DNA from 3 places in the Streptomyces sp. CA-210063 genome. Region 1 is predicted to be linked to each of the others. Evidence: riboswitches for the same ligand, from Rfam matches in the RefSeq annotation. Region 1 holds a riboswitch; each other region holds the start of a gene.
The links. Region 1 has a riboswitch for cyclic di-AMP ahead of JIX56_RS11105 (M23 family metallopeptidase). Riboswitches for the same ligand answer to the same signal wherever they lie in the genome.
Positions count from the first base shown of each region.

Region 1 (4,269 bases):
ACCAGGCCGCGCAGCACCTTGAGGTGCGCCTCCGTGCGGCGCTGCGCGGCGCGGGCGGCGCCCAGCGGCTCCAGCAGCATGCGCATCTCCAGCAGGTCGGCGGCCTCCTGCTCGGTCGGCTCGGCGACACACGCGCCCGCGTGCCGACGGGTCACGACGAAGCCCTCGGCCTCCAGCGTGCGCAGCGCCTCGCGCACGGGGACGCGGCTGACGCCGTACCGGCGGGCGAGCAGTTCCTCGGTGAGGCGGCTGCCGCGCTCGTAGACACCCGCGACGATGTCATCACGGATCGCCGTGCATACCGAGTGCGCCGGAATACGCATGACCGACCTCCGCCTTAATCCCCGTGAAACGTCGATGATTGACGTGTGTTCCAGCGACTCTATTGCAGTGAGCCGGAATTTCCGATGCCGGACCGGAATCCAGGGATATTTTTTGGACAGGAGGTACGTCACAACGCGGAAAGCCCCGGCTCGGTGAGCCGGGGCCTCGGGGTGAGCGCCGGAGCGTCAGACGTTCACGCCGTGCGAGCGCAGATACGCGACGGGGTCGATGTCCGAGCCGTACTCGGCCGTCGTGCGTGCCTCGAAGTGCAGGTGCGCGCCGGTGACGTTGCCGGTCGCCCCGGAGAGGCCTATCTGCTGGCCGGGGGTGACCGTCTGGCCGACGGAGACGCCGATGGACGACAGGTGGCCGTACTGGGTGTACGTGCCGTCGTTCATCTTGATCACGATGTTGTTGCCGTACGCGCCGCCCCAGCCCGCCTCGAGGACGATGCCGGAGCCGACCGCGTGGACGGCGGTACCGGACGCGGCGTGGAAGTCGACGCCGGTGTGGCTGCCGGAGGACCAGACGGCGCCGCCGGCCTTGTAGCCGGTGGAGATGTACGAGCCGCTGATCGGGGAGACATAGGCGTTGAGGCGCTCACGCTCAGCGGCGCGGGCGGCACGCGCCTCGACCTCCTCGCGCTCCTCGGCGGCGGCCCGTTCCTGCTCGGCCTTCTCGGCGGCGGCCTTCCTGGCCTCCTCCTGCGCCTTCTTCTTGACGGCAGCCACCTCGGCGGCCTGCTGCTGCGCGGCGGCCTGGGCGTCCACCTGGTCGGCGACCGTGTCGCCGAGGACGATGATCTGGTTCAGGCCGGTCTGCTCGACGGCGGGCTCCTCCGCGGCGAGCGCGGGAGCGGCCAGGGTGCCGATGACACCGGTGGTGGTGAGTGCGGCGACGCCCACGTTCCTCGTGGTCGTGCGCTTCACACGGCCGGGGCGGCGGTGCTTCCCGGGGGCGCGGGTGAACGCCATGAAGTGGCTGGTCCTTTCCTTCCCTCTCGCCTACCGGGTTAGCTGACGGGTTCGGAGCAGGAAGGTCTCCTACGGCTGCCCCTCGTTTCGCGTCGCTCGCGAAGGGCACCCGATTCACCCCAGGGACTGCGATGGGTCCCCGGCTCCCCTGGCTCGCGCCGTACGGGGACTCGGCGATGACTGTCCGGTGCCGCGGCTGCGGCGCACTGCTGACGAACAGCCGGACCGACGCTAAGTGGGCCGCCTTCGAAATAACAAACGGATCACGGGATTTGTTGCCTACGCCACAGGTCAGACACGCAACCTCCGCCATCAATACGGACAAACGAGGGCCCTGGTGACTCTTCCGTCACCAGGGCCCCTGAGGCACGCGTCCCTTTGTCCGGGTTCTCCTCGGACTTCTACTCGGCCGGTACGACGGTGACTTCGCCGATGCCGAGGGCCCTGACCGGCTCCTCGATCTGCTCGGCGTCGCCGACGAGGACGGTCACCAGTCGGTCCACCGGGAAGGCGCTCACGGCGGCCGCGGTGGCCTCCACCGTGCCGGTGGCGGCGAGTTGGCGGTACAGCGTCGACTGGTAGTCGTCCGGCAGGTACTGCTCGACCTGGTCGGCCAGCGTGCTCGCCACGGCCGCGGCCGTCTCGAACTTGAGGGGGGCGACCCCGACGAGGTTCTGCACGGCGACGTCCCGCTCGGCGTCGGTCAGGCCCTCGGCGGCGAGGGTGCGCAGCACCGTCCACAGGTCCTCGAGCGCCGGGCCGGTGTTCGGGGTGTCGACGGAGCCGCTGATGGCCAGCATCGCGGCGCCCGAGCCGTCGGGCGCGGAGCGCAGCACCTGGCCGAACGCGCGCACGCCGTAGGTGTAGCCCTTCTCCTCGCGCAGGACACGGTCCAGGCGGGAGGTGAGGGTGCCGCCGAGGCAGTAGGTGCCGAGCACCTGGGCCGGCCACACGCGGTCGTGCCGGTCGGCGCCCACCCGGCCGATGAGCAGCTGGGTCTGGACGGAGCCGGGGCGGTCCACGATGATCACCCGTCCGGTGTCGTCGGCGGTGACCGACGGCACGGGGCGCGGCTTGGCCGGGGAGCCTGTCCAGGCGCCCAGGGTGTCGCCCAGCACCGCGTCGAGGTCGACGCCGGTGAGGTCGCCGACGACCACGGCGGTGGCCGTGGAGGGGCGTACGTGCCTCTCGTAGAAGGCGCGTACGGCCGCGGAGTCGATGCCCTCGACGGTCTCCTCGGTGCCCTGGCGGGGGCGGGACATCCGCGAGTCGGCCGGGAACAACTGCCTGGAGAGCTCCTTCGCGGCCCGGCGGCCCGGGTTGGCGGTCTCATGCGGGATCTCGTCGAGCCGGTTGGCCACCAGCCGCTCGATCTCGCTGTCCTCGAACGCGGGTGCCCGCAGCGCGTCGGCGAGCAGACCGAGCGCCTTCGCCAGCCGTGACACGGGCACCTCGAGGGACAGCCGTACGCCGGGGTGGTCGGCGTGCGAGTCGAGGGTGGCGCCGCAGCGCTCCAGCTCGGCGGCGAACTCCTCGGCGGTGTGCTTGTCGGTGCCCTCGGAGAAGGCCCTGGTCATGATGGTGGCGACGCCGTCCAGGCCGACGGGCTCGGCCTCCAGGGGCGCGTCGAGGAGGACTTCGACGGCGACGACCTGCTGGCCGGGGCGGTGGCAGCGCAGCACGGTCAGGCCGTTGTCCAGGGTGCCGCGCTCGGGCGCGGGGAACGCCCAGGGCCTGGCCTCGCCGGCCTGGGGCTGCGGGTGGAAGTCCATGGTCGCGAGCTCGGTCACTTCGCCGACTCCTCGTTCTCGTCGGTGGTGGCGGTGGCCTCCGCCACGGCGGCTTCCTCTTCGTCGCCCTCTTCGCCGTCGACGGGCTCGTAGACGAGTACCGCGCGGTTGTCGGGCCGCAGGCGGGCCTTGGCGATCTCCTGGACCTCGTCGGCCGTCACTTCGAGGACGCGGTCGACGGCGGTGAGGGCGAGCTTCGGGTCGCCGAACAGGACCGCGAACCGGCACAGTTCGTCGGCGCGGCCCGCGACCGTGCCGAGCCGGTCCAGCCACTCGCGCTCCAGCTGGGCCTGGGCACGCTCCATCTCCTCCGCCGTGGGACCCTCCGCGGCGAACCGGGCCAGCTCCTCGTCGACGGCGGCCTCGATGACGGGCACCTCGACATCGCCCGAGGTCTTCACGTCCAGCCACGCCACGGAGGGCGCGCCGGCCAGCCGCAACAGGCCGAACCCGGCCGTCACGGCCGTGCGGTCACGGCGTACGAGCCGGTTGTACAGGCGGGAGGACTCGCCGCCGCCGAGGATCGTGAGCGCCAGGTCGGCCGCGTCGCACGCGCGCGTGCCGTCCTCGGGCAGCCGGTAGGCGGCCATCAACGCGCGCGCGGGCACCTTCTCCTCGACGACCTCGCGCAGCTGCTCGCCGATGATGTCGGGGAGTGTGCCGTCACGGGGCTCGGGCTTGCCGTCGTACGCCGGGATGGAGCCGAAGTACTTCTCGATCCACGCGAGCGTCTGCTCCGGGTCGATGTCGCCGACGACCGAGAGGACGGCGTTGTTGGGCGCGTAGTAGGTGCGGAAGAACTGGCGAGCGTCCTCCAGGCTGGCCGCCGACAGGTCCTCCATCGAGCCGATGGGGGTGTGACGGTAGGGGTGGCCCTCCGGGTAGGCCAGGCGGAAGATCTTCTCGAAGACGGTGCCGTACGGCACGTTGTCGTACCGCTGCCGGCGCTCGTTCTTGACGACGTCCCGCTGGTTGTCCAGGTTCTTCTGGTCGAGCGCGACCAGCAGGCTGCCCATGCGGTCCGCCTCCAGCCACAGCGCGAGCTCCAGCTGGTGGGTGGGCATGGTCTCGAAGTAGTTGGTGCGCTCCCAGCTCGTCGTGCCGTTCAGCGAACCGCCGGCGCCCTGGACCAGCTCGAAGTGACCGTTGCCCGGGACCTGCTTCGAACCCTGGAACATCAG
Region 1 covers NZ_CP102512.1:2,565,109-2,569,377, forward strand. The annotation lists gene JIX56_RS11100 (GntR family transcriptional regulator) at 1-323, opposite strand, end outside; gene JIX56_RS11105 (M23 family metallopeptidase) at 510-1,298, opposite strand; cyclic di-AMP (ydaO/yuaA leader) riboswitch at 1,311-1,484, opposite strand; gene JIX56_RS11110 (M16 family metallopeptidase) at 1,700-3,088, opposite strand; gene JIX56_RS11115 (M16 family metallopeptidase) at 3,085-4,269, opposite strand, start outside.

Region 2 (4,269 bases), 1.3 Mb from region 1:
GTCCGTCAGTCGGTCTATCTCGTCGGCGACGAACTGGGCCTCGTCGTGCTCGGTGTCGGCGACATACCCGGTGATCTGCGCGCCCGCGCCCGCGTTGGTCCACAGGTTCTTGGGGCGGCGGGACTCGTTGCGCTCGATGACGGCGTTGGCGGCGCTCAGGATGGTCTGGGTGGAGCGGTAGTTCTGCTCCAGCAGGATCGTCGTCGCGTCCGCGTAGTCCTCCTCGAACTGGAGGATGTTGCGGATGGTCGCGCCGCGGAAGGCGTAGATCGACTGGTCGGCGTCACCCACGACGCACAGCTCGGCGGGTGGTAGGTCGTACTCGCTGGGCGGTACGTCCACGGGGTGCTCGGAGCTGCCGACCAGCTCTCTGACCAGGGAATACTGCGCGTGGTTGGTGTCCTGGTACTCGTCGACGAGGACATGGCGGAAGCGGCGGCGGTAGTGCTCGGCGACATCCGGGAAGGCGCGCAGCAGATTGACCGTCGTCATGATCAGGTCGTCGAAGTCGAGCGCGTTCGCCTCGCGGAGGCGGGACTGGTAGAGCGCGTAGGCCTGGGCGAGGGTCTTCTCGAAGCCGTCGGTGGCCTGGGCGGCGAAGTCCTCCTCGTCGATCAGCTCGTTCTTCAGGTTCGAGATCTTGGCGCTGAAGGACTTGGGCGGGAAGCGCTTGGGGTCGAGGTCCAGATCCCGGCAGACAAGCGCCATCAGCCGCTTGCTGTCGGCGGCGTCGTAGATGGAAAAACTCGACGTGAAGCCGAGCTTCTTGGACTCCCGGCGCAGGATCCGTACGCAGGCGCTGTGGAAGGTCATCACCCACATCGCGTTCGCGCGCGGGCCGACGAGCTGCTCGACGCGCTCCTTCATCTCGCCTGCGGCCTTGTTGGTGAAGGTGATCGCGAGGATCTGGCCCGGATGGACATGCCGCTCGCCCAGCAGATAGGCGATGCGGTGGGTGAGCACACGGGTCTTGCCGGAGCCGGCACCGGCCACGATGAGCAGGGGCGAGCCGGCGTGCACCACGGCCGCGCGCTGGTTCTCGTTCAGCCCGTCCAGGAGCGCCGCCGCGTCGAGGGCGGGGCGGGGGGCGCCGCCGCGGTAGTACTCGTCCCGGTCCGGGGGCGCGTCGAACTTCCCGCCGAACAGATCGTCCGGAAGCGGCTCCGGTACGTGATCGTCCTCGGGCGGCGGCGGGGGTTCCTCCGCATGGCCGCGGGGGGCCTGGAGGTCCGCCAGGAAGCTGTCGTCAAAGAGGCTGCTCATCGCTCTCCGAGTCTAGGCGCCCCCACTGACAGCGGTGGGCCACCCCGGAAAGTCCACATCCGCCACTCGCCGTACCCACCTCACGACGGTGAGCGATCGAACGTACCACCTATCGCGTCCGAGAGGCTAAGGTCACGAAAACGTATCGGGCATATCGAACATCAACCTTCACAGGGGCCACACGAGTTGGCTAGCGTTTTCTCAGGCCGTACGACCCAACCGGCGAACGTCGCCGGGCCGCACGGCCTCCGCCGAGTCCGGTACGCCTCCCGAGGCAGCCGGAGCCGGGGACCCACCGACCTCTGGGGTGAATCGATCCGGCCGCCGTACGCGGCGAGGGTCGTAGGGCAAACCTTCCGAAGCTTGCGCCCGAACCCGACAGCTAACTCGGTAGGCGGACAACGGAAGGAGACGCCGAACCATGGCGCCGCACCGCAAGCCGCGTCCGGCCGTCCGAACGCGCGCGGGCATACGCACCCCCGCACTCGCCACGGCCGCCCTCACCTCCGTGGCCCTGCTCTCCCAGACGGCCAACGCCGCCCCGTCGACCGACGACAAGCCGAGCCTGGAGGAAGTCGAGAAGAAGGTCGACGACCTCTACCGTCAGGCCGGGACGGCGACCGAGAACTACAACTCGGCCAAGGAGAAGGCGACCAAGCAGAAGAAGAGGGTCGACACCCTTCTCGACGACGTCGCCCAGCGCACGGACAAACTCAACGAGGCGCGGGAGCAACTGGGTTCGTTCGCGGCCGCCCAGTACCGCACGGGCGCGGCGGCCCCCGACGGAGCGTCACTGCTCCTGGCGGACAGCCCGCAGGACTACTTCGACCAGAACCAGCTGATGGACCGGTTGACGGGCCGTCAGAAGGAAGCCGTCGACGGGTACATCACCCAGCAGGCCGAGGCGACGGAGCAGCGCCGGGCGGCGAGCGACAGCCTCGAACAGCTCACCGAGTCGCAGAACGCCCTCAAGACCAGCAAGGCCAAGGTCCAGGCGAAGCTGGCCGAGGCCCGCGAACTGCTCTCCACCCTCACCGCCGAGGAGCGGGTCCGGCTCGCCGCGATCGAACAGCGCGAGCAGGAGGAGGCCGAGCGCAAGGCGGAGGAGCTGGCGCGTCGGCAGGCCGCGGCGCAGGAGACCCAGGGGGCCCAGAGCACCCAGGAGGAGGCCTCCACCGGAACGGAGACGTCCACCGGTACCACCGAGACGTCCGCCCCGGCCGAGGACTCCACCTACGCCTCGAAGGCCGCCAAGGCCCTCACCTTCGCCCGCGCGCAGATCGGCAAGCCGTACGTCTGGGGCGCCACCGGCCCCGGCTCCTACGACTGCTCCGGCCTCACCCAGGCCGCCTGGAAGGCCGCCGGCGTCGACCTCCCCCGCACCACCTACGACCAGGTCAACGCCGGCACCACCGTCCCCCTCACCAACGCCAGGCCCGGCGACCTGATCTTCTTCTACGACAACATCGGCCACGTCGGCCTCTACATCGGCAACGGCATGATGATCCACGCCCCGAAGCCGGGGGCGTACGTCCGCGAGGAGTCGGTGTTCTACGACGGCGAGTCGTCGATCCACAGCGTGGTGCGACCGGCGTAGGCGACGGGTCGCCCGGGTCCTGCCAGAGCGCGGAGAACTCAGGTCCAGAGCACCGCGATGAAGACGTTCGCGGTGGTCAGTGCGCCCACCAGCCCGAACAGCGGCTTCTCCACCGTCTCCTCGTCCCGCTTCACATACACCAGCCCCAGGATCACGATCAGCAGCGCCAGCTTGATGCCGATCTTGATGTTGTTGACGGGCTGGTCGTCGGCCTGGTTGAGGCCGACGAGGATCACGCCGGTGATGAGCATGGTGAGGGCGCCGTGGAGCATGGCCGGGACGAAGCGGGCCGCGCCCTGGCCCATGGCCTTCAGCTGGGTGAGGAAGCCGCCGAGGAGGGAGGCGATGCCGATGATGTGGAGGGCGACGAAGAGGTGGATGAGTACGTCCATGCGCGGAGCCTAATGAGAGGACCGTTTTCCGTCGGGCACCGGGGCGGGCACCGGGGCGGCCACCGGGGGCGCTGAAAGTGGCCTTCGGGGCGTCCGGCGACGCCTTAACGATCTTGCATATATGCGCTCCATAGCACCGCCACACCTCCACCCGGTCCGAAATCGCCGCATCGGTCATCGCACAGCGTGAAGTCGGCGGCGCCAGGACGGGATCACGGTCACATACGGTCACCTCGCGGTCGGTGCACGCCACTTCCGCACAACCCGGTACGGGGCCGACACGGCCAGGTTTACCGTCCTCCAGCAGGTGACCGGCTCCCCACCGCCGCCCGGGCCAGGGGCGGCAGTCGGACACCACCGCCGAGAAAGGTCCGGCGGCGTCCCGCTCCCCCTGTGCGGGCCGCCGCCGGACGCGTAACCGCTCCCCCAGGCGGTCCTGTACGGACAGACGATGTTCGTACTGCGGACGGCGGTCGTACGGAGAGGACGTGGAGTCCACGTGGCAGCGCACCGCAAGCCCAGACAGCGCTCACTCGGCGGCCATACGGTCCGCACCGCCGCGACGTTCGCCCTCGCGGGCGCGGCGACCGCGACCGGTTTCGACGGCACCGGGCACGCCGATCCACAGCTCACGCCTGAACAGGTCAAGGCGAAGGTGGACAAGCTGTACCAAGAGGCCGAGGTCGCCACCGAGAAGTACAACGGCGCGAAGGAGAAGGCCGACCAGGCCCAGGAGAACCTCGAAGAGCTGCGCGACCAGGCCGCCCGCCGCACCGACCGGCTCAACTCCGCGCGGGACGAACTCGGTTCGCTGGCCGCGGCACAGTACCGCCGCGGGGGCATGGACCCCTCCTGGCAGCTCGCCCTCTCCGCCGATCCGGACGAATACCTGGACGGCGCCGCCCTCGCCGAGCGGGTCGGCAGCCGCCAGGCGGCCGACGTGTCGAGCGTACGGAAGCAACTGCTGGACATCGAACGGCTGCGCGGAGCCGCCCGCGTCGAACTGGGCACCCTCAA
Region 2 covers NZ_CP102512.1:3,911,597-3,915,865, forward strand. The annotation lists gene pcrA (DNA helicase PcrA) at 1-1,263, opposite strand, end outside; cyclic di-AMP (ydaO/yuaA leader) riboswitch at 1,503-1,675, shown strand; gene JIX56_RS16730 (C40 family peptidase) at 1,685-2,860, shown strand; gene JIX56_RS16735 (hypothetical protein) at 2,899-3,252, opposite strand; gene JIX56_RS16740 (C40 family peptidase) at 3,752-4,269, shown strand, end outside.
Region 2: another riboswitch for cyclic di-AMP. It lies ahead of JIX56_RS16730 (C40 family peptidase); the one in region 1 lies ahead of JIX56_RS11105 (M23 family metallopeptidase).

Region 3 (4,269 bases), 3.8 Mb from region 1:
GGACCTCATCTCCGGGCTCATCCGCGCCTCCGACCACGGTGAGCACCTCACCGAGAACGAGGCCGCGGCGATGGCGTTCATCCTGCTGTTCGCCGGGTTCGAGACGACCGTCAACCTCATCGGGAACGGCACGTACGCCCTTCTCACCCACCCCGAACAGCGCGCCCGCCTCCAGGCATCCCTCGCCGCCGAGGAGACCGCGCTGCTCGAAACCGGCGTCGAGGAACTCCTCCGCTACGACGGCCCCGTCGAACTCGCCACCTGGCGCTTCGCCACGCAGCCCCTCACGATCGGCGGGGAGGACATCGCCCCCGGCGACCCCGTCCTCGTCGTACTCGCCGCGGCCGACCGCGACCCGGCCCGTTTCGACGACCCCGACACCCTCGACCTCTCCCGCCGCGACAACCAGCACCTCGGTTACGGCCACGGCATCCACTACTGTCTCGGCGCCCCCCTCGCCCGCCTCGAAGGCCAGACCGCGCTGGCGACGCTCCTCACCCGCCTCCCCGATCTACGACTCGCCGTGGATTCGGCCGATTTGAGGTGGCGCGGAGGGCTCATCATGCGGGGATTGCGCACGCTTCCGGTGGAATTCGTCGCGCGGAAGCAGCCCGTGAGTGGTCTGTGAGCGGCCCGTAGCAGTACCCCATTCCGCGCCAGGAGATGACACTCTCTCAGCTCTGTGATCTTCACGTGATCTGCGCTGCATTAACTTGTGACAACTGATCGACTGCCGATACGTTCACACGTCAGTGCGAAGGGCCACCACACCCGTCGCACAGGCCCCTGCTGTCGCGTGAAAGGCAACCGCATGCTCTCCGGGAACGGTCGTCACCGTCGCCCCCGTCAGGCTCCGGCCCTCCTCGTCGCGGCCGGAGTGACCGGCTCGGCCATCGCCATCCCACTCCTCGGCGCCACCGGCGCGAGCGCGGCCAGCGGAACCACCTGGGACCAGGTGGCGGAGTGCGAGAGCGGCGGCTCGTGGAGCGCGGACACCGGCAACGGGCGTTATGGCGGCCTCCAGCTGACCCAGGCGAACTGGGAGAAGTACGGCGGCCTCGACTATGCGACGAGCGCCGACCAGGCCAGCCGTTCGCAGCAGATAGCGATCGCCGAGAAGGTGCTCGCCGACCAGGGCGTCGGTGTCTGGTCCGTCTGCGGAGTGCTCCACAACCTCGCCGGTGACTCCGGTTCCGCCGACGTGGACACCGGCGCCGCGGACGGTTCGTCGAACTCGGACAGTTCATCCGGATCATCCGATACATCCGGTACGTCTGATTCATCCCGTTCGACTGACTCATCTGAATCATCGGACTCGTCCGCGAATGTCATCGAAGGCTCCACCAAGGCCGACATCGACTCGGATGACTCCACCGGTTCCGGCAGCGACACCTCGAAGGGGTCCGACAGCTCCTCCACTGACGACTCCGAGAACGACAACTCGGACAACTCGGGGCAGAGTGATGACTCTTCCGCCGCCGAGGACACCGAGAACGGCACCGGCCGCCACCGCGGCACCAGCGCCGACGAAAGCACCGATGCCGACGCGGACGCGGCCGGCGACTCCCGTACCGGCTCCCGTGCCGACTCCTCGTCCTCCGGCCGTCACGCATCCCGCGGTGGCGACGCGGCGCGCGAGGCCGTGGACGGCTCGTACACCGTCCGGGCGGGCGACAGCCTGACGGGCATCGCGAACTCGCTCGGGCTGGACGGCGGGTGGCGGGAGCTCTACGCCGAGAACGAGGGCACGGTCGGAACTGACCCGGACCTCATCCTTCCCGGTCAGACCCTTGAAGTCGGCGTCGAAACGGGCGAAAAGTAGCGGGAGTTCGGGTCGGGGTTCGCCCCTGAATGTCGGATTTGATCTCGGTGGGAGATGAATCACAGACCCCCTGATCGTCTTTGATATTCGGCGAATCACGTGTTTACGGTCGTGACCGCTCGCCACAGCGGGCCCCTGCGGTCGGTACGCCGAATCCTGCCAACGGCCGCATGGAACAGTCGTCGCGTCAAGCGCCGTAGGCAGGAGCGGGGGACCCAAGGTAAGTGCCGCACCGGGCAGTTGACGGAGCGGCTTGGGGTGAAGCCACGCCTCCCACGGAGGAGTGGCCGGGCAACTCAACCGGCCCGAACCCGACAGCTCACCTCGCAGGCGTCGGTGAGGGGATCTCTCCATGCTGTTTTCCAGCAAGGGCAAGCACCGCCGCCCGTCCAAGGCTGCTCGCGCCATCGCCGTCGCCGGTGTCACCGGTGCCGCCGCGATCGCCGCCCCGCTGATGGTCGCCGGCAGCGCCTCCGCCGCCACCGCTTCCGAGTGGGACGCCGTCGCCCAGTGCGAGTCCGGTGGTAACTGGTCCATCAACACCGGCAACGGCTACTACGGCGGCCTGCAGTTCTCGGCCTCCACCTGGGCCGCCTACGGCGGTACGCAGTACGCCTCCACCGCCGACCAGGCGAGCAAGGCCCAGCAGATCGCGACAGCCGAGAAGGTCCTCGCGGGCCAGGGCAAGGGTGCCTGGCCGGTCTGCGGCACCGGCCTGTCCAGCGCCTCGTACGACGGCGCCGCCGCCTCCAGCGGCAACTCGAACTCCGGCTCCTCGCAGGAGAGCACCCAGGAGAGCACCCAGGAGACCCGCGCCTCCCGCTCCTCCGAGCGCGCCACCGTCGAGACCCCGACCGGCAAGAAGGTCAAGAAGGGCGACGGCGAGTACAAGGTCGTCAGCGGCGACACCCTCAGCGCCATCGCCGAGAAGGAGAACGTCGAGGGTGGCTGGGAGAAGCTCTTCGAGCTGAACAAGGACATCATCGACGACGCCGACTTCATCTTCCCGGGCCAGCAGCTCCACCTGAGCTGACCCGGCATGGCCGGACCGGGTGTGGCCGGGCTGAGCTGGGCCGAAAAATGGCCGCTCCCCAGCTGAACCACAGCCCGCTCACATCCGTGTCCTCCATAGTGAAGGCCTCGTGAGGGCCGTCCCCCCGTCCCCACGAGCTCCCCGCCCCGGTGCGCATTCCCCCGTACGCACCGGGGCGGGGTTTTGTCTTTCCCGCGGGGCCCCCTTTCCTGCTCACTCCTCCTGTTCACCCCTCCTGTTCACCCCTCCTGTTCACCCCTCCTGTTCACTTCTCGTGTTCACCCCCGCTTTGTTCCGGATGGGAACAATGGATACCGTCTGTCTGCCCATGGGGCGGTCGGTCGGGTGTCGACGGCTCCGGGGCGGTTAGGCTCTAGTCGCCATCGCGTCACATCCCAAGAAGGAGATGCTCGTGCCGTCCATCGACGTCGTCGTAGCCCGGGAAATCCTGGACTCCCGAGGCAATCCCACGGTCGAGGTCGAGGTCGGCCTCGACGACGGCAGCACGGGTCGTGCCGCCGTTCCGTCCGGCGCCTCCACGGGTGCCTTCGAAGCCATCGAGCTCCGTGACGGCGACCCCAACCGCTACCTCGGCAAGGGTGTCGAGAAGGCCGTCCTCGCCGTGATCGAGCAGATCGGCCCGGAGCTCGTCGGCTACGACGCCACCGAGCAGCGTCTGATCGACCAGGCGATGTTCGACCTGGACGCCACCGACAACAAGGGCTCCCTCGGCGCCAACGCCATCCTCGGCGTCTCCCTCGCCGTCGCCCACGCCGCCTCCGAGGCCAGCGACCTGCCGCTCTTCCGCTACCTGGGCGGCCCGAACGCGCACCTGCTGCCCGTTCCGATGATGAACATCCTGAACGGCGGCTCGCACGCCGACTCCAACGTGGACATCCAGGAGTTCATGATCGCCCCGATCGGCGCGGAGTCCTTCTCCGAGGCCCTGCGCTGGGGCGCCGAGGTCTACCACACCCTCAAGAAGGTGCTGAAGACCAAGGGCCTGTCCACCGGCCTCGGCGACGAGGGCGGCTTCGCCCCGAACCTGGAGTCCAACCGCGCCGCCCTCGACCTCATCGTCGAGGCCATCAAGCAGGCCGGTTACGTCCCCGGTGAGCAGATCGCGCTCGCGCTCGACGTCGCCGCGTCCGAGTTCTACAAGGACGGCAGTTACGAGTTCGAGGGCAAGTCCCGCTCGGCCGCCGAGATGACCGAGTACTACGAGGAGCTCGTCTCCGCGTACCCGCTGGTCTCCATCGAGGACCCGCTGTACGAGGACGACTGGGACGGCTGGAAGATCATCACCGACAAGCTGGGCGACAAGGTCCAGATCGTCGGCGACGACCTCTTCGTCACCAACCCCGAGCGCCTGGCCCGCGGTATCGAGGAGGGTGCCGCCAACGCCCTGCTCGTC
Region 3 covers NZ_CP102512.1:6,368,393-6,372,661, forward strand. The annotation lists gene JIX56_RS27925 (cytochrome P450 family protein) at 1-628, shown strand, start outside; gene JIX56_RS27930 (LysM peptidoglycan-binding domain-containing protein) at 812-1,822, shown strand; cyclic di-AMP (ydaO/yuaA leader) riboswitch at 2,005-2,170, shown strand; gene JIX56_RS27935 (LysM peptidoglycan-binding domain-containing protein) at 2,175-2,855, shown strand; gene eno (phosphopyruvate hydratase) at 3,262-4,269, shown strand, end outside.
Region 3: another riboswitch for cyclic di-AMP. It lies ahead of JIX56_RS27935 (LysM peptidoglycan-binding domain-containing protein); the one in region 1 lies ahead of JIX56_RS11105 (M23 family metallopeptidase).